3 regions of the Micromonospora sp. WMMD1076 genome follow, and region 1 is predicted to be linked to each of the others. Evidence: riboswitches for the same ligand, from Rfam matches in the RefSeq annotation. Region 1 holds a riboswitch; each other region holds the start of a gene.
What was found. Region 1 has a riboswitch for cobalamin ahead of metE (5-methyltetrahydropteroyltriglutamate--homocysteine S-methyltransferase). Riboswitches for the same ligand answer to the same signal wherever they lie in the genome.

Region 1 (5,640 bases):
GACGTGCCGCCGCCGTACGAGGGCGTGCGCGGGTTGGACGCCTACCGGGAGGTCTGGCCGCCGTTCTTCCGGTGGCAGGCGCAGGGCGCGTCGTTCGAGATCGAGTCGCTGGATGTCGTGGCCGGCGAGGACGTGGCGTTTGCGTACGCGCTGTTGCGTTGCGGCACGCCGGGCGACTTCGTCGCGCATCCGGAGAACCGCCTGCGGCTGACCCTCGGCCTGCGTAAGCAGGAGGGGCTGTGGGTCGTCACCCACGAGCACCACTCCTTTCCACTCGCCGACCCCGCCGAGTCCGACGACCGGGACGCCACCGCCGCCGAGGTGGAGGTGCGCCGGCTCCACCAGCGCTGGTTCGACGGCACCGCGGCCAGGGACCTCGATGCCCTGATGGACGCCATCGCCGATGACGTGGTCTCGTACGAGCACGACCAGCCGCTGCGGCACGTCGGCGTGGAGGCGGTCCGCGAGGTCTGCGCGGCGGGTCTGGCGGCAGCGGGTGACGGGGCGGTCGCGTGGGACGTGCCCGATCTGACGATCGTGGTCGACGGCGACCTGGCCGTCGCGTGGGGCCTCAACCGCGTCACGGTACGCCCGAGCGACGGCCCGCCGACCGAGAGCTGGTCCCGCGGCACCCGGGTCTTCCGGCGACGCGACGGGGCCTGGCTCATGACCCACCAGCACCTCTCCTACCCGTACGACCCCTCGACCGAGAAGGCACGGACGGATCTGCGTCCGTAGCGGCGCCGGGTGCGAGGTCAGGGCGGTGCGGGCGGCCGGAAGGCGCGCCCGCACCGTACCGGCGGGACATCACACCTCGGGCGGACCTCGCCGGCGCGGAGACCCTTCCGGCCTCGTTCCACACCGAACAGGACGGACGCACCGACCACGTCGGCTCACCACCCCATAGGATGGATGACGGTGCTGGTTCGCCGTGCCCGTGACGGGTGCGGCGTCGTAAGAGGGAACCCGGTGTGAGTCCGGGACTGCCCCGCAGCGGTGAGTGGGAACGACAGCCGTCAACGAAGCACTGGACCGAGAGGTCTGGGAAGCGACGGCCGGTAGGTGACCGGGTGGATCCGGTCGTGCCCGCGAGTCCGAAGACCTGCCCGCACCGCGCACACCATCCGGTGTGCGCCGCCGGCGGCCGCTCGGGACGGCCGGGGCGGAAGCCGGTACGCCGCCCGTACCCCTTCCCTCCCTGCCCCGATCGGCCTCGTGTGCTTCGAGGGAAGGATCTCCATGAGTACCGCATTCGGTCAGAGCACCGTGCTGGGCTATCCGCGCATCGGCGGCAACCGGCAACTCAAGAAGGCCGTCGAGGCCTACTGGGCGGGCCGGATCGACGCCGAGGAGCTGGCGGCGACCTCTGCCGCACTACGGGCGGATGTCTGGCGGACGCTGCGCGACGCGCGCCTGGACGCGATCCCGTCCAACACGTTCTCCTACTACGACCACGTGCTCGACACGGCCGTCGCTGTCGGCGCGATCCCGCACCGGTTCGCCCGCCTCGGCCTCGGCGATCTGGACACCTACTTCGCGATGGCCCGGGGCGTCGACGCCGAGCCGGCGCTCGAACTGACGAAGTGGTTCGACACCAACTACCATTATCTGGTCCCCGAGATCGGCTCCGACACCACCTTCGCGGCGAATCCCGACAAGGCGCTGCGCGAGCACCGCGAGGCCCGCGAGCTGGGAATCGACAGCCGGCCGGTGCTGGTCGGGCCGGCCACGTTCCTGCTCCTGGCCAAGCCCACCGAGGCGGGCGGTGAACCGTTCGAGCGGCTGACCGACCTGGTCGGCGTGTACGCCGACATCCTGCGTTCCCTCGCTGCGGCGGGTGTGCGATGGGTGCAGCTGGACGAGCCCGCCTACGTCGCCGACCGGAGCACCGCCGAGATCGACGCGCTGCGGGAGGCGTACACCCGGCTCGGCGCTGTGGAACAGCGGCCGGCGATCTTCGTCGCCACCTACTTCGGCGAACTCGGTGACGCGCTGCCCGCCCTGCTCGCCACGCCGGTCGAAGCGGTCGGTGTGGATCTGGTTGCCGGGCCTGGCAACCTGCGGCGGCTGGCCGGTGCGGGACCGCTGCGCGGCAAGACGATCGTCGCCGGCCTCGTCGACGGCCGCAACGTCTGGTGTACCGACCTGCGCGCCGCCGTGGCGGCTGGTGCCGCCGTCACCGGGCTCGCCGACCACGTCGCCGTGTCCACCTCGTGCTCGCTGCTGCACGTGCCGGTGGACCTGTCCGCCGAGACCGCTCTCGACCCGGCGCTGCGTCAGCGGCTCGCCTTCGCCCGGCAGAAGGTCGACGAGGTCGTCCGGCTGAGCCGAGCACTGCGGAACGGCACCACGTCCCTGCCCGAGCCGCTGCCGCCCACCCCGGCCGCATGGCGCGACGACACCGTACGCGGCCGGCTCGCCGCGTTGCGCACCGCGGATCGGCAGCGCGGTGCCTACCCGGAGCGAGCGGCGGCACAGCAGGCCCGGCTGAACCTGCCACCCCTGCCGACCACGACCATCGGATCGTTCCCGCAGACCGACGAGCTGCGCCGTGCGCGTGCCGAGCATCGTGCCGGGCGCCTCGACGACACCGCCTACACCCGGCGGATGCGCGCCGAGGTCGAGCACGTCATCCGGCTTCAGGAGCGGCTGGGCCTGGACGTGCTCGTGCATGGCGAGCCGGAACGGAACGACATGGTCCAGTACTTCGGCGAGCAACTGGACGGGTTCGCCGCCACCGAGCACGGCTGGGTGCAGTCCTACGGCTCCCGATGCGTGCGTCCGCCCATCATCTACGGCGACGTGGCCCGCAGGGCACCGATGACCGTCGACTGGTCCACCTACGCGCAGTCCCTGACGGACCGGCCGGTCAAGGGCATGCTCACCGGCCCGGTCACGATCCTGGCCTGGTCGTTCGTCCGCAGCGACCAACCACTCGCAGACACCGCGGACCAGGTCGCGCTCGCCCTGCGCGACGAGTGCCGCGATCTCGAGGCAGCCGGCATCCGCGTCATCCAGGTCGACGAGCCGGCGCTGCGTGAGACGCTGCCACTGCGCAGAGCGGACCACAGGGCGTACCTGGACTGGGCAGTCGGGGCGTTCCGCCTGGCCACCTGCGGCGTCGCCGACGACACCCAGATCCACACCCACCTGTGCTACTCCGAGTTCGGGGAGGTGATCACGGCCATCGACGCCCTCGACGCCGACGTCACAAGCATCGAGGCATCCCGCTCCCGGATGGAGGTCCTCGACGACCTCGCCGCGATCGGATACCGCAGGGGTGTGGGGCCCGGCGTCTGGGACATCCACTCACCCCGGGTGCCGTCCCACGACGAGGTCGTCGGCGCGCTGCGCCGGGCCGTGACCGCGGTGCCGGCCGAAAGGCTGTGGGTGAACCCCGACTGCGGCCTCAAGACGCGCGGCTATCCCGAGGTCGAGGCGTCCCTCCAGCACCTGGTCGCCGCCGCGGCCGAGCTACGCGGACGCTGAGCCGCCGGGCCGGGCGGAACGCCGCGCCGTTCCGCCCGGCCCGGGCCCGGCTCAGCCCTTGAGGGGGTACGGGATGAAGGTGCTGCGGTTCTCGTCGACGTCGAGCCGGCGGCTGATCGGCGCGGCGGCCCGTTGCGGGCAGGTCATCCGCTCGCAGGTCTTGCAGCCCGGGCCGATCGGCGTGGCAGCTTCCGCCGCGTGCAGGTCCATCCCGGCGGAGTAGACCAACCGGTCGGCGTGCCGCGTCTCGCAGCCCAGGCCGACGGCGTAGACCTTGCCGGGCTGGTTGTAGCCGCCGTGGTGGCGGGTGATGGTGCGGGCGATCCACAGGTAGCGTTGGCTGTCGGGCATCGCCGCGACCTGGACGACGACCCGGCCGGGCGAGCTGAACGCCTCGTAGACGTTCCACAGCGGGCAGGTTCCACCGGTGTGGGAGAACGGAAAGCCGGTCGCGGACTGGCGTTTGGACATGTTGCCGGCCCGGTCGACCCGGACGAAGGAGAACGGCACCCCGCGCGCGCGAGGGCGTTGCAGGGTGCTGAGCCGGTGGCACACCGTCTCCCAGCCCATGGCGAAGTGCTGGGTGAGCAGGTCGATGTCGTACCGGCGTTGCTCGGCCGCCGCCAGGAACTGCTCGTACGGCAGGATGAGCGCGGCGGCGAAGTAGTTCGCCAGTCCGACACGGGTGAGGATCTGGGTCTGGACGTCGTCGAAGCGCTCCTCCTCCACGATCTCGTCCATCACGTCGGCGTACTCGAGCAGCGCGATCTGCGCCGCCATCCGCATGGCCTCCTGCCCGGCCCGCAGCGAGGACGACAGGTGCAGGGTGCGGGTCTGCGGGCGGTAACGGTGCAGTTCGTCGCCGAGGGAGGTGGCGTCGTCGCGGCGGACGTGGACGCCGTGCCGCTCGGCCAGCCGGTCCTGCAGTGCGGCGCGGACCTCGCCACGGCGGAGTCCGATGTCCGCGGCGAGGCGCTCCGCGGCCTCGTCCAGGTCGGGTACGTAGTTCTGCCGGCGGTAGAAGAACTCGGTCACCTGGTCGTGCGGACTCCGGCCGAGTGTCTCCCGGTCACCCAGCAGCTCGGCGAGTTGCTCGTCCGCCTGCCGGTATCGCCGGTACAGCTCGATGACCGCTTCGGCGGCCTCGGGCAGCCGGGTCGCGAGTTCGGTGAGGTCGGCGATGCCCGCCCGGCCGGGAAGCGCCTCGCGTAGACCGGCGACCAGCCTGGGCGTGTCGCGGGGGGCGAAGACGGTCGGGTCGACACCGAACACCTCGGTGATGCGCATCAGCACCGGGACGGTCAGCGGCCGGGCGTCGTGTTCGATCTGGTTCAGATAGCTGGGTGAGATGCTCAGCAGGCGGGCCAGGTGCGACTGGCTCAGCGCCCGGTCCTCGCGCATCCGGCGCAGCCGGGCACCCGCGAAGGTCTTGGCGATCGTCCTCACCTCCCTGATCGTTCCCCGGCCGGGTTGTTGGCAGGTTGCCAACATATCCCTTCGCAACTTCGCAAGGTCGGGCGGAAAATTCCCAGAACTTGGCTTTTTCCGTCCCTCGACCCGTCATCGGCGTCGTGTGACCGTTGCGGCACACCGGACCGGCAGCAAGGTTCGCCGCCGCCGTGCGGCAGCCGGATCGCCGGGGTATCGACACCCGAGGGGACGACATCATGCAGAACGCCGCGGAGCAGTTGTGTGCCGAGTGGGAGACCGGTCCGCGCTGGCAGGGGATCCGTCGTAGCTACCGTGCGGAGGACGTGGTGCGGCTGCGCGGAGCGATCCAGGAGGAACACACGCTGGCCCGGCACGGAGCGGAGCGGCTGTGGCGGCTGCTGCACAGCGAGGACTACGTCCACGCGCTGGGTGCGCTCACCGGCAACCAGGCCGTGCAGATGGTCCGGGCCGGGCTGAAGGCGATCTACCTGTCCGGGTGGCAGGTGGCCGCGGACGCCAACCTGGCCGGGCACACCTATCCCGACCAGAGCCTCTACCCGGCCAACTCGGTGCCGGCGGTGGTGCGCCGGATCAACAACGCGCTGCTGCGTGCCGCCCAGATCACCACCGCCGAGGGCGACACCACCGGGACCGACTGGCTGGCGCCGATCGTCGCCGACGCCGAGGCCGGCTTCGGCGGCCCGCTCAACGCCTACGAGC
Region 2 (5,640 bases), 1.2 Mb from region 1:
TCGCCGTCCGGGCCGACGATCGCGGGCCGGTCGCCGTCGGCGCCCGCGGGCCGGTGCACCAGGTCGGTCAGGTAGCGGGGGCCGGTCGGGTAGCGCGGGCCGGTCACGGCTGTCACCGCGTCCTCGTCGCGACCGCGACGATCGCCATCCGGGGCACCTCGGCCACGAACTGCCCGTCGGCCCGGTAGACCAGCGGACGGGCCGGCACGTCGTCGCGGCCGATCCCGGCGAGGTAGCGGGTGTGGTCGAAGTGGCGGGTCAGCAGCCGCCACACCTCGTCGTCGGTGAGCGTCGCGAAGTAGTCGCGCACGCCGTACATGTCGCCGACGTAGTCACGCATGCCGGCGGACGCGGACCCGGCGCTGTCGGCGCGCACGATCAGCGGGTCGTACAGGTCGACGACGCGTACCGGCAGCCCGGCCCCGGTGAACAGGCCGGTCAGCTCGGCGCGGCTGAAGTGCCGGTAGCCGTGGCCGCCGGCGGCGTGCGGGTGCACCACCTCGCCGAAGAACCCGGCCATCGGGCTGGACTCGTCGAAGTCGTGCAGCACGATCCGGCCACCGGGGCGGACCACCCGGGCCGCCTCCGCGACCGCCTGCGGCCGCCGGCCGGCCGGGATGTGGTGGGTGCCGTACGCCAGCAGCACCGCGTCCACGCCCGCGTCGCGCAGGAACAGGAAGTGCGCGGCCTGGCGGACGGCGGGCAGGCCGTGGGCGAGCGCCTTGTCGACCATGTGGCCGGACAGGTCGCCGGTGATGAACGCCAGTTTGGACTCGAAGCAGGCGGACTGGCTGCTCGCGGCACGGGCCACAGTGCCGTCGCCGCCGAGCACGTCGAGGATGAGCGTCACCGGGGCGGCGGCGTCCGGTGTGGCGAGGTCGAGCAGCCGCCGCATGCCGGTCCAGCGGACGAGCGTGTCCCGCTGGGCCCGGCGGTAGGAATCGCCCCGGCCGGTGGAGTCGGTGTCGAACTCGCTGACCGTACCGGCCAGTTCCGCGAGGGCCTCGTCGGCACCGGGACGCCCGAAGTCGAGCAGCTCGCGCAGTTGCGGGTGAAGGGTCGCCACGGTGTGCAGGTAATCGCGCAGGACCAGGGACGGAAGGTACGGCCGGCTCATGAACACCTCGGCGCACGCGACAGTATGCCGCCTCGTCAGCGACGTCCCTTCGGCGAACGGATGGCGAACTTTAACACCGCTTCTCGACCGTTCACCAGGTCGAATACCGGACATTGTGGAAGGTCCGGTGCGGGTACGAGTCCTTACCCGTTCTTTGTCGCTTATTCCGCCACAGGGGTGTGACTGGCGACGATGTGTCGCATTAGTTCGATGATTTCCGGCAGATGGTCGGTAAGGAAGAAATGCCCGCCGGGAAACACGTGCCACAACGGCTCGGTCACGCATTCCCGTGCCCACCCCGCGGCCCGCTCCCGGTCCACGTGCTCGTCCCGGTCGCCGAGCAGCACGTGCACCGGCACCTCCAGCGGCGGCTCCGGACGGTAGGCGTACCGCTCGGACAGCGCGAAGTCGGCCCGTACCCCGGGCAGGATCAGTTCCATCAGGTCGCGGTCGGCCAGCAGCGCGGCCGGCGTGGCCCCGAAGTCGCGCAACGCGTCGATCAGACCGGCGTCGTCCAGGTCGTGCACGCGCCGCCGCACCAGCCGGGTCTGCGGCGCCTCCGCGCCGCCGACCAGCAACGCCAGTGGCGCGGGCGCGCCGCGACGGCGCAGCTCCCGCGTCACCTCGAACGCCACCAGCGCCCCCAGGCTGTGGCCGAACAGCAGGAACGGCCCGGCCGCCCGCTCGGCGACGGCTGTGGTCAGCGCGTCCACCAGCTCCGCGAGGTCGTCCACCGGTGGCTCGTGCAGCCGGGCGCCCCGGCCCGGCATCAGCGCGACCTGCACCGGCAGCTCCGGCGCGGCCAGTTCCCGCCACTGCGCGAAGGAGGCGGCGACGCCACCGGCGTACGGGAAGACGAACACCTGGGCGTCGCCGGCCGGGGAACCGCCCGGCCCGAACCAGCGGCTCGCAGTCACCTGGGACATGGCCAGGAGCATAGGGCCGGACCACTCCCGGCTCGGCGCCCTGGGTGGCCTGGTGGGGCGGCTCGCCGGGTCGGCGGACGGTGGCATCGCCCGTGGCATCGCCGCCGGTGCTACGGTGGACCGGAGTGATCCAGTGGCGATCAGGCAGGCAGGGAGACCAGACATGGCGGGTGACGACGACATCTCCGGGTGAGACCGGACATGTGACCGACCGCGGGCGAGCGCCGTGGTCGTTTCGTCGTATCCCCGAGACCGTGTCCCCCGCCGGGCGGCTGAGGTCCGCCCGCCCTCATCTTCGAGGTCGCCTTCCCGATGTCCGATTCCTTCATCGTCTGCTCGAACCTGACCTTCTCCTGGCCGGACGACACCCCGGTCTTCCAGAACCTCTCCTTCACCCTCGGCGGCGGCCGGACCGGTCTGGTCGCGCCGAACGGCGCCGGCAAGAGCACGCTGCTCAAGCTGATCGCCGGCGAGTACCGCCCGGCCGCCGGGTCGGTGACCGTCGACGGCGTGCTGGGCTACCTCCCGCAGAGCCTGCCGCTGGCCGCCGACCTCACCGTGGCCGAGGTCCTGGAGATCGCCCCGCTGATCGCGGCGCTGCACGCCATCGAGGCCGGCGACGCCGACGAGAAGCACTTCACCACCATCGGCGCCGACTGGGACATCGAGGAGCGCACGCGCGCGCAACTCGACCGGCTCGGCCTCGGCGACCTCGCCTTCGACAGGCGCCTGGGCACGCTCAGCGGCGGGCAGGTGGTCTCGCTCGGCCTGGCGGCGCAACTGCTCAAGCAGCCCGACGTGCTGCTGCTGGACGAGCCGACGAACAACCTCGACCTGGGCGCCCGGCACCGGCTCTACGACGTGCTGGAACAGTGGCACGGCTGCCTGCTGCTGGTCAGCCACGACCGGGCGCTGCTGGACCGGATGGACCGCATCGCCGAACTCGACAGTGGTGAGATGCGCTTCCACGGCGGCGACTTCACCTCGTACGAGGCGGCCGTGCGGGCCGCGCAGGAGGTGGCGGAGAAGAACGTCCGCAGCGCCGGACAGGAGCTCAAGCGGGAGAAGCGGGAGTTGCAGGAGGCCCGCGAGCGGGCGGCCCGGCGAGCCGGCAACGCCGCCCGCAACCTGAAGAACGCGGGTCTGGCGAGGATCGTCGCCGGCGGCTTGAAGCGGGACGCGCAGGTGGCAGCGGGCAAGGCGAACGAGATGCACTCCGGGCGGGTCGACGACGCCCGGGCACGGCTGGACGAGGCCGAGCGGGCGCTGCGCAACGAGAAGACGATCACGGTGGAGTTGCCCGCCACCACTGTCCCGGCCGGACGCACGCTGCTGACAGCCGAACGGGTCCGGGCCCGGCACGGCGAACGGTCGCTGTTCGCCGCCGACGGTGTCGACCTGACGATCCGCGGTCCGGAGCGGATCGCCCTGCTCGGCGACAACGGCGCGGGCAAGTCGACGCTACTGCGCCTGATCGACGGCGACCTGGAGCCCGAGAGCGGCCGGATCACCCGCGCCGACGGCCGGATCGCGTACCTGTCGCAGCGGCTGGACCTGCTGGACCTGGACCGTACCGTGGCGGAGAACCTGGCCGCGTTCGCGCCGCAGGCCCCTGACGCGCAGCGGATGAACCTGCTCGCCCGCTTCCTGTTCCGCGGCCCGCGCGCGCATCTTCCGGTCGGGGTGCTCTCCGGCGGGGAGCGGCTGCGCGCCACGCTCGCCTGCGTGCTGGGCGCCGAACCGGCCCCGCAGCTCCTACTGCTCGACGAGCCGACGAACAACCTCGACCTGGTCAGCGTCGGGCAGTTGGAGAGCGCGCTGCACGCCTACCGGGGCGCGCTGCTGGTGGTCAGCCACGACGAGCGGTTCCTCGCCGCGATCAACGTGGGCCGCTGGCTGCGCCTGGCCGACGGACGCCTGGTGGAGACCGGTGCCCCGGACGCCGTCTGACCGGCCCGGTCAGACCGCCGGCAGGCGGGCCACGAACCGGCACCCGCCGGACACGTCGTGCGCGTGCACCCGCCCGCCGTGCGCCTCGACCAGTCCGCACACGATCGCCAGGCCCAGCCCGCCGCCTGACGCCTGTGCCACCGGCCCCGGGCGCTGGGCTAGGCTGCGGGAAGCGCTGGTTCACCCGGTCGGCGACGGCCGGGTGTCGTAAGAGGGAACCCGGTGGAAGTCCGGGACTGCCCCGCAGCGGTGAGTGGGAACGACAGCCGTCAACAGCACTGGGCCACGGCCTGGGAAGCGACGGCCAGTAGGCGACCTCGTGTCATGCCCGCGAGTCCGAAGACCTGCCCGCGTCGCGCGTACCACCGGTGCGCGCCGCCGTCGACCTCGCGGGTGGGTCGGGCGGGTGACACGCCGTACGGAGCGCCGTCGGCGTGCCCTCGACGTGCACACCCCGGCCGGTCGGCGGTCCGCTTCTGCGAGGACGGAACCGCACAGTGCCCGACACCATCACGCTCACCGGCCGACCACCGTCGGCCTCGCACCTCACCCTGTCGCAGATCATGGACCAGCACCACACCAACCTGATGGGCACGGTCCACGGCGGGCGGATCCTCAACCTGATCGACTCGGTCGCCGGTGTGGTCGCCGCCCGCCACTCCGACGGCCCGGCCGTCACCGCCGCCATCGACGAGACCGCGTTCCTGCGGGCGGTACGCGTCGGGGACGTGGTCCACGTGGACGCCCGGATCACCTGGGCCGGCCGCAGCTCGATGGAGGTGGCGGTGAAGGTCAGCGCGGACCGGTGGGACCGCGCGGTGCCGCCGGTGGACGTGGCGACCGCGCACCTGGTGATGGTGGCGGTGGACGACGACGGGCAGCCCCGGCCGGTGCCGCCGCTGCGTACCGAGACCGACGGCGACCGGCGGCGCTACCGGGAGGCGCAGATCCGGCGCGAACACCGGCTGGCGCTGCGCCGGGCGCTGCTCGACGGCGCCGGGGAGGACTGAGCGGTGCTCGGACTCTCAGCGGCCACGCTCGCGGGTTACCTGGCCGCCATCGTGGTGCTCATGCTCACCCCGGGGCCGGACATGATGTTCGTGCTCGCCAACGCCACCCGGTACGGCCCACGGGCGGGCGCGGTGGCAGCGCTCGGGGTCGCCGCCGGGGAGGCGGTGCACGTCGCCGCCGTGGTGGCCGGGCTCGCCACGCTGATCGCCGCGTCCCCGGTGCTGTTCACCGCGATCCGGTGGGCCGGTGCGGCGTACCTGATCGTGCTGGGCCTGCGGGCGCTGCGCGGCACGGACCGGGGCGGCGCCCCGGCGGACCGGCCGGACGGCGGCGCCGGGCGGGCGTTCCGGCGCGGCCTGCTGACGAACCTGCTCAACCCGAAGATGATCCTGTTCAGCGTGGCGTTCCTGCCGCAGTTCGTCCGGCCCGAGGCGGGGCCGGTGGCGGCGCAGCTGGTGCTGCTCGGCGCGCTGTTCGTCGCGGTGCAGCTCGCCGTGGACCTGGCGCTCGGCGTGGGCGCCGGGCGGTTCGCCAGCCGGTGGGGCGACAGCCGCTGGTCACGGCGCGTCGACCGGCTCTGCGCTGTCGCCTTCGTCGCGCTCGGCGTCCGGCTGGCCGCCGGCTGACGGACGTCAG
Region 3 (5,640 bases), 1.2 Mb from region 1:
GCCGCGCTGATCCTGGTCAACGCGCCGCTGCTGGCCGCGTCCACCACAGTGGTGGCGCTGGTCGGCGGGCTGGCGGTCTGGGGCTTCGCGGCGAACCTGCTGGCCACGCCGATGAACGCCCAGTCGGTCGAGGTGCAGAAGCGCTACGGGCGGCCCATCCTGTCCACCTTCCACGCCGGCTTCAGCATCGGCATGCTGGCCGGCGGCCTCTGCGGCACCGGTGCCGCGGCGATCGGGATGTCCCCGTCGGCGCAGATGGCTGTCACCAGCGTCCTGCTGGGCGCGCTGCTGGTCGGCACGCACCGCTGGCTGCCTGACACGCCCCGGCAGGAGACGAAGGACGGCGAGGACCGGCGGCGGCTGCGCGACCGGTTCACCCCGCAGCTGCTGCTGCTCGCGGTGATCGCCTTCCTCGCCTCGTTCATCGAGATGGCCGGCGCGCAGTGGAGCGCGCTGTACGCGACCGAGGTCGCGGGCGCCGCCGCGGTGCTGGCCGCGGCCACGTACACCTGTCTGTCGCTGGCCGCCACCGTCGCCCGGCTGTTCGGCGACCGGTTGGCCGGCCGGTTCGGACGGATCCGCTTCGTCCGGCTGTCCGCGCTCGTGGCCACCGTCGGCGTGGCGCTGCCGGTGGGGTACCCCCATCCGGCCGCGGTGATGGCCGGCTTCGGACTGCTCGGGTTCGGCCTGGCGTGCGTGACCCCGACGGTGCTCGGCTTCGCCGGTGAGCAGCCGGGCCTCACCTCGGGCGAGGGCGTCTCGGTGGTGGCGATGGGCCAGTGGCCGGGCGCGTTGCTCGCGGCGCCGGTGATCGGCCTGCTCGCCGGTGCCCTGGACCTGCGCAGCGCGTTCGTGGTGGTGGCCGTGATGGCGATCGCCGTGGTGGCGCTGATCGGGCGGGTCCGTGCCACGGCGTTGCCCGGCGAGAGCGCGGTCCCGCCCCGGCCGTGACGGCCGGGGCGGGGGCGGCGGTCAGAAGTCGTCGTCGAAACTGACGCTGCCGGTGACACCGACCTGGTACGCCGACACCCGGCGCTCGAAGAAGTTGGACAACTCCTGCACGTCCTGCAACTCCATGAACGCGAACGGGTTGCCGCTGCCGTACACGGGGGCGATGCCGAGCACGGCCAGGCGCCGGTCGGCCACGTGCTGGAGGTACTCGCGCATGTCCGCCAGCGACATCCCGGGCACGCCCTGCCCCAGCAGGTCCTCGGCGAAGCCCACCTCGCACTCCACCGCCTCGGCCAGCATCTCCCTCACCTGCTTCTCCATCTCGTCGTCGAACAGGTCCGGCTCCTCGGCGCGTACGGTCTCCACCACGTCGAAGGCGAACGCCATGTGCATCGACTCGTCCCGGAACACCCAGTTGGTGCCGGAGGCCAGCCCGTTGAGCAGGCCCCGGGACCGCAGGAAGTAGACGTAGGCGAACGCGCCGTAGAAGAACAGGCCCTCGATGCACGCGGCGAAGCAGATCAGGTTGAGCAGGAACGCCCGCCGGTCCGCGCGGGTCCGGAGCTCGCGCAGCTCGAAGACGGAGTCGATCCACCGGAAACAGAACTCGGCCTTGCGGGCGATCGACGGGATGTTCTCCACCGCGGCGAACGCGGCGAACCGTTCCTTCTCGTCCGGCACGTACGTGTCGAGCAGGTTCAGGTAGAACTGGACGTGCACCGCCTCCTCGAACAGCTGCCGGGACAGGTAGAGCCGGCCCTCCGGGGAGTTGACGTGCTGGTAGAGGTTGAGCACCAGGTTGTTGGCGACGATGGTGTCGCCGGTGGCGAAGAACGCCACCAGCCGCGACACCAGGTGCCGTTCGGCCGGGGACAGCTTCGCCAGGTCGGCCAGGTCGCCGTGCAGGTCCACCTCCTCGACCGTCCAGGTGTTCTTGATCGCGTCCTTGAACCGGTCGAAGAAGCGCGGGTAGCGCATCGGCCGCAGGGTCAGGTCCATGCCGGGGTCGAGCAGCATGTGTCGGGTCGGTGCGGTGGTGGTCACTGGCATGCCTCGCAGCTCTCGGGGTTCTCCAGGGAACAGGCCAGCGCCTCGTCGTCGCTCACGGCGGAGACCACGCCGGGGACCGGGGCGAGCACCGGCGCGACGGTGGCCTGCTGGATGCGGGTGGCGGGACGGGATCGCAGGTAGTAGGTGGTCTTCAGCCCGGCCTTCCAGGCGTACAGGTACATCGAGGACAGCTTGCCGATGGTCGGCGCGCTCAGGAACAGGTTCAGCGACTGGGACTGGTCGATGAAGGGCGCCCGCGCGGCGGCCAGGTCGATCAGCGCCCGCTGCGGCAGCTCCCAGGCGGTGCGGAACAGCTCCCGCACCGGCGCGGGCAGCTCGGTGATGTCCTGCACCGAGCCCTCGGCCCGCTTGATCCGGTCGCGGACCTGCGGCGTCCACAGCCCGCGCGCCTTCAGCTCCCGCACCAGGTACGTGTTGACCTGGAGGAACTCCCCGGACATGGTCTCGCGCTTGAACAGGTTGGACACCTGCGGCTCGACGCACTCGTAGCAGCCCGCGATGGAGGCGATGGTGGCGGTCGGCGCGATCGCCACCAGCAGCGAGTTGCGCAGCCCGTGGGCGGCGATCCGCTCGCGCAGCGCCGCCCACCGTCCGGCCTGCGCCGGCTCCGCGCCCCACAGGTCCGGGTGCAGGTCACCCTTCGCGGCCCGGGTCTGCGGGTACGCCGGATGCGGGCCGAACTGCTCGGCCAGCCCGGCGGAGGTCTCCAGCGCGGTCAGCAGGATCTCCTCCTGGACGCGGGTGGACAGCTCCCTGGCCTGCGCCGAGTCGAACGGCAGGCGCAGCGTGAAGAACGCGTCCTGCAACCCCATCAGGCCGAGCCCGACCGGCCGCCAGCGCGGGTTGGACGCCGCCGCCTGCTCGGCCGGGTAGTAGTTGATGTCGATCACCCGGTCGAGGAACACCACAGCCGTGCGTACCGTGGCGCGCAGCCGCTCCCAGTCCACCCCGTCGGCGGTGACGTGCGCGCCGAGGTTCACCGAGCCGAGGTTGCACACGGCCGTCTCGGCGTCGTCGTTCACCTCCAGGATCTCGGTGCACAGGTTGGACAGGTGGATGACGTTGCCCGGCTCGCCGGTCTGGTTGGACAGCCGGTTGGCGGCGTCCTTGAACGTCATCCAGCCGTTGCCGGTCTGCGCGAGCGTGCGCATCATCCGCCCGTACAGGTCCCGGGCCCGGACCGTGCGGACCGCCTTCTTCTCCGCCGCCCGGTACGCGTCGTCGAACGCCTCGCCGTACAGGTCGGGCAGCTCCGGCGCGTCCGACGGGTCGATCAGCGACCACTCGCCGTCGGCCTCGACCCGGCGCATGAACTCGTCCGGGATCCAGTTGGCCAGGTTGAGGTTGTGGGTACGCCGGGACTCCTCGCCGGTGTTGTCCCGCAGCTCCAGGAACTCCTCCACGTCCGGGTGCCACGGCTCCAGGTAGACGCAGGCCGCGCCCTTGCGCCGGCCGCCCTGGTTGACCGCGGCCACCCCGGCGTCGAGCGTCTTGAGGAACGGCACGATGCCGTTGGACCGGCCGTTCGTGCCCCGGATCAGCGCGCCCCGGCCGCGCACCCGCGACCAGGAGATGCCGATGCCGCCGGAGAACTTCGACAGTTTCGCCACCTGGTGGTACCGCTCGTAGATCGAGTCCAGCTCGTCGCGCGGCGAGTCGACCAGGAAGCACGACGACATCTGGGTGTGCCGGGTGCCGGAGTTGAACAGCGTGGGGGAGCTGGGCAGGTAGGCCAGGGCGGACATCAGCCGGTAGAAGCCGACCGCCTCGCCCGGGGTGCGGGACAGCCCGCAGGCCACCCGCAGCAGCCAGTACTGCGGCGTCTCCACCACCAGCCGCGACTGCGGGTGCCGCAGCAGGTAGCGGTCGGCCACCGTGCGCAGCCCGAAGTACTCGAACCGCAGGTCGCCGTCCGGGTCCACGGCGTCGTCGAGCTTGCGGGCGTGCCGGGCCACGAACGCGGCCGTCTCGTCGCCGATCAGTCCCAGCCCGTGCGCGTACGCGATCGACTGGCTGAAGCTCGCCACGCCCTGACCGCGGACCTCCTTGTCCACGTACGCGGCGAGCAGCCGCGCCGCCAGCTTCGAGTACTGCGGCTCCTCGCCGATCAGCTCAGCCGCGGTCTGGATCGACAACCGGTCCAGCTCGGCGGTGGTCGCCCCGTCGTAGAGCCCGCTGATCGTCTTCGTGGCCACCCGCAGCGGATCCACCTCGTCCAGGTCGGCGACCCAGCGCTCGACCGCCCGGACGATCTTGTTGACGTCCACCGGCTCGGTGTCGCCGTCCCGCTTGCGTACCCGCATCGCCGGCCGGCGGGTCTCGGACCCGCCGGTCCCGGACGGGGGACTCTCCTGCACGACAGTCATGACCTCTCCTCGCTGTCACCGTCTGGAGACGGCGGGAGACGCCAACGGGCGCGGCGCGCGGCCGGCCCGGCTGCTGGCGTCGGTCGTCCCGCGCGACCTCCGACCGCCGTACGCGGAGGCGCACGGCGCGCTGGCAGGTCTTCGGACTCGCGGGCCCGACCGGGGTCGCCGGTCGCCTACTGGCCGTCGCTTCCCAGGCCGGTGGCCCAGTGCTGTTGACGGCTGTCGTTCCCACTCACCGCTGCGGGGCAGTCCCGGACTTCCACCGGGTTCCCTCTTGCCTCGGACGGACCAGTGAAGGCCCCGGCCGAACCAGCTGCGAGAGACACCATATATGGCGGTGATGGCTTCCGTGCAACACCAGATGTCGTGTCGGCGTGTCGGATTGATCTCACCGTCCACAGTGCCTACCCCCGATTCCGGCGCTCGCCGCCGGACGCGATACTCGGCGGTATGGGGAATACCGGGCGCCGCTGGGCGTGGGTGGCGGTCCTGCTCGTCGGTGTCGGGCTTCACCTGCTGGTGCTGGAGACACTCGCCGGCACCGGGACCGTCACGTTCGTGCCGGCGCTGATCGTGCTCGGCGCGTGCGTCGCGCCCGCCGCGTTCCTGGCCTTCGCCCAGGGACGGCCGGACCGCCGCCCGGTCCCCGGCGCCGTCGTCGGGGCCGCCGCGCTCCTCGGCGGCGTGATCGGCGTGGTCGCCGCCGGCTGGCTGGAGTACGGCACCCTGCACCGCCTCGGCGTCCTGCCGATGGCGCTCGTCGGCCTGGCCGAGGAGACCGCCAAGCTGATCGTGCCGGCCGGCATCCTGCTGCTGTGGCGGCGGCACCCGTCCCCGGCGCAGGGGCTGGTGATCGGCGTGGCGTCCGGCGCCGGGTTCGCCGCGCTGGAGACCATGGGCTACGCGTTCGCCGCGTTCGTCGAGTCGGAGGGCAACCTCGGCGCGGTCGAGCGGACGCTGCTGGTACGCGGTCTGACCGCGCCCGCCGCGCACCTGGCCTGGACCGGGCTGACCGCCGCCGCGCTGTTCACGTTCGCCGCCGCGCCCGGCGGCCGGAAACTGGCGGCGTTGCTGCTCACCTTCGCCGCGGCCGTCACGCTGCACACCTGCTGGGACACGTTCGGCACCCAGCCCGCGTACGTGTTCATCGGCGCCGTGTCGCTGGGCTGGGTGCTGCTGCGCCTGCACCTGGACCGGGAGCGGCCGGCCGCGTCCGGGACGCCGGTCGCGCCGGCGCCCCGGGAGACGG

Region 2: another riboswitch for cobalamin. It lies ahead of O7622_RS16985 (acyl-CoA thioesterase); the one in region 1 lies ahead of metE (5-methyltetrahydropteroyltriglutamate--homocysteine S-methyltransferase).
Region 3: another riboswitch for cobalamin. It lies ahead of O7622_RS16970 (ribonucleoside-diphosphate reductase subunit alpha); the one in region 1 lies ahead of metE (5-methyltetrahydropteroyltriglutamate--homocysteine S-methyltransferase).

What each region holds. Positions count from the first base shown of each region.
Region 1 covers NZ_CP120862.1:4,794,390-4,800,029, reverse strand. Annotated here, with positions in the region: gene O7622_RS22560 (nuclear transport factor 2 family protein) at 1-738, shown strand, start outside; cobalamin riboswitch at 906-1,125, shown strand; gene metE (5-methyltetrahydropteroyltriglutamate--homocysteine S-methyltransferase) at 1,240-3,489, shown strand; gene O7622_RS22550 (short-chain fatty acyl-CoA regulator family protein) at 3,541-4,935, opposite strand; gene aceA (isocitrate lyase) at 5,157-5,640, shown strand, end outside.
Region 2 covers NZ_CP120862.1:3,571,600-3,577,239, reverse strand. Annotated here, with positions in the region: gene O7622_RS17010 (amino acid adenylation domain-containing protein) at 1-116, opposite strand, end outside; gene O7622_RS17005 (class I SAM-dependent methyltransferase) at 113-1,117, opposite strand; gene O7622_RS17000 (alpha/beta fold hydrolase) at 1,279-2,043, opposite strand; gene O7622_RS16995 (ABC-F family ATP-binding cassette domain-containing protein) at 2,356-3,993, shown strand; partial or broken gene O7622_RS16990 (ATP-binding protein) at 4,003-4,125, opposite strand; cobalamin riboswitch at 4,166-4,360, shown strand; gene O7622_RS16985 (acyl-CoA thioesterase) at 4,491-5,003, shown strand; gene O7622_RS16980 (LysE family translocator) at 5,007-5,630, shown strand; gene O7622_RS16975 (PrsW family glutamic-type intramembrane protease) at 5,637-5,640, opposite strand, start outside.
Region 3 covers NZ_CP120862.1:3,565,947-3,571,586, forward strand. Annotated here, with positions in the region: gene O7622_RS16960 (MFS transporter) at 1-951, shown strand, start outside; gene O7622_RS16965 (ribonucleotide-diphosphate reductase subunit beta) at 973-2,001, opposite strand; gene O7622_RS16970 (ribonucleoside-diphosphate reductase subunit alpha) at 1,992-4,325, opposite strand; cobalamin riboswitch at 4,503-4,720, opposite strand; gene O7622_RS16975 (PrsW family glutamic-type intramembrane protease) at 4,842-5,640, shown strand, end outside.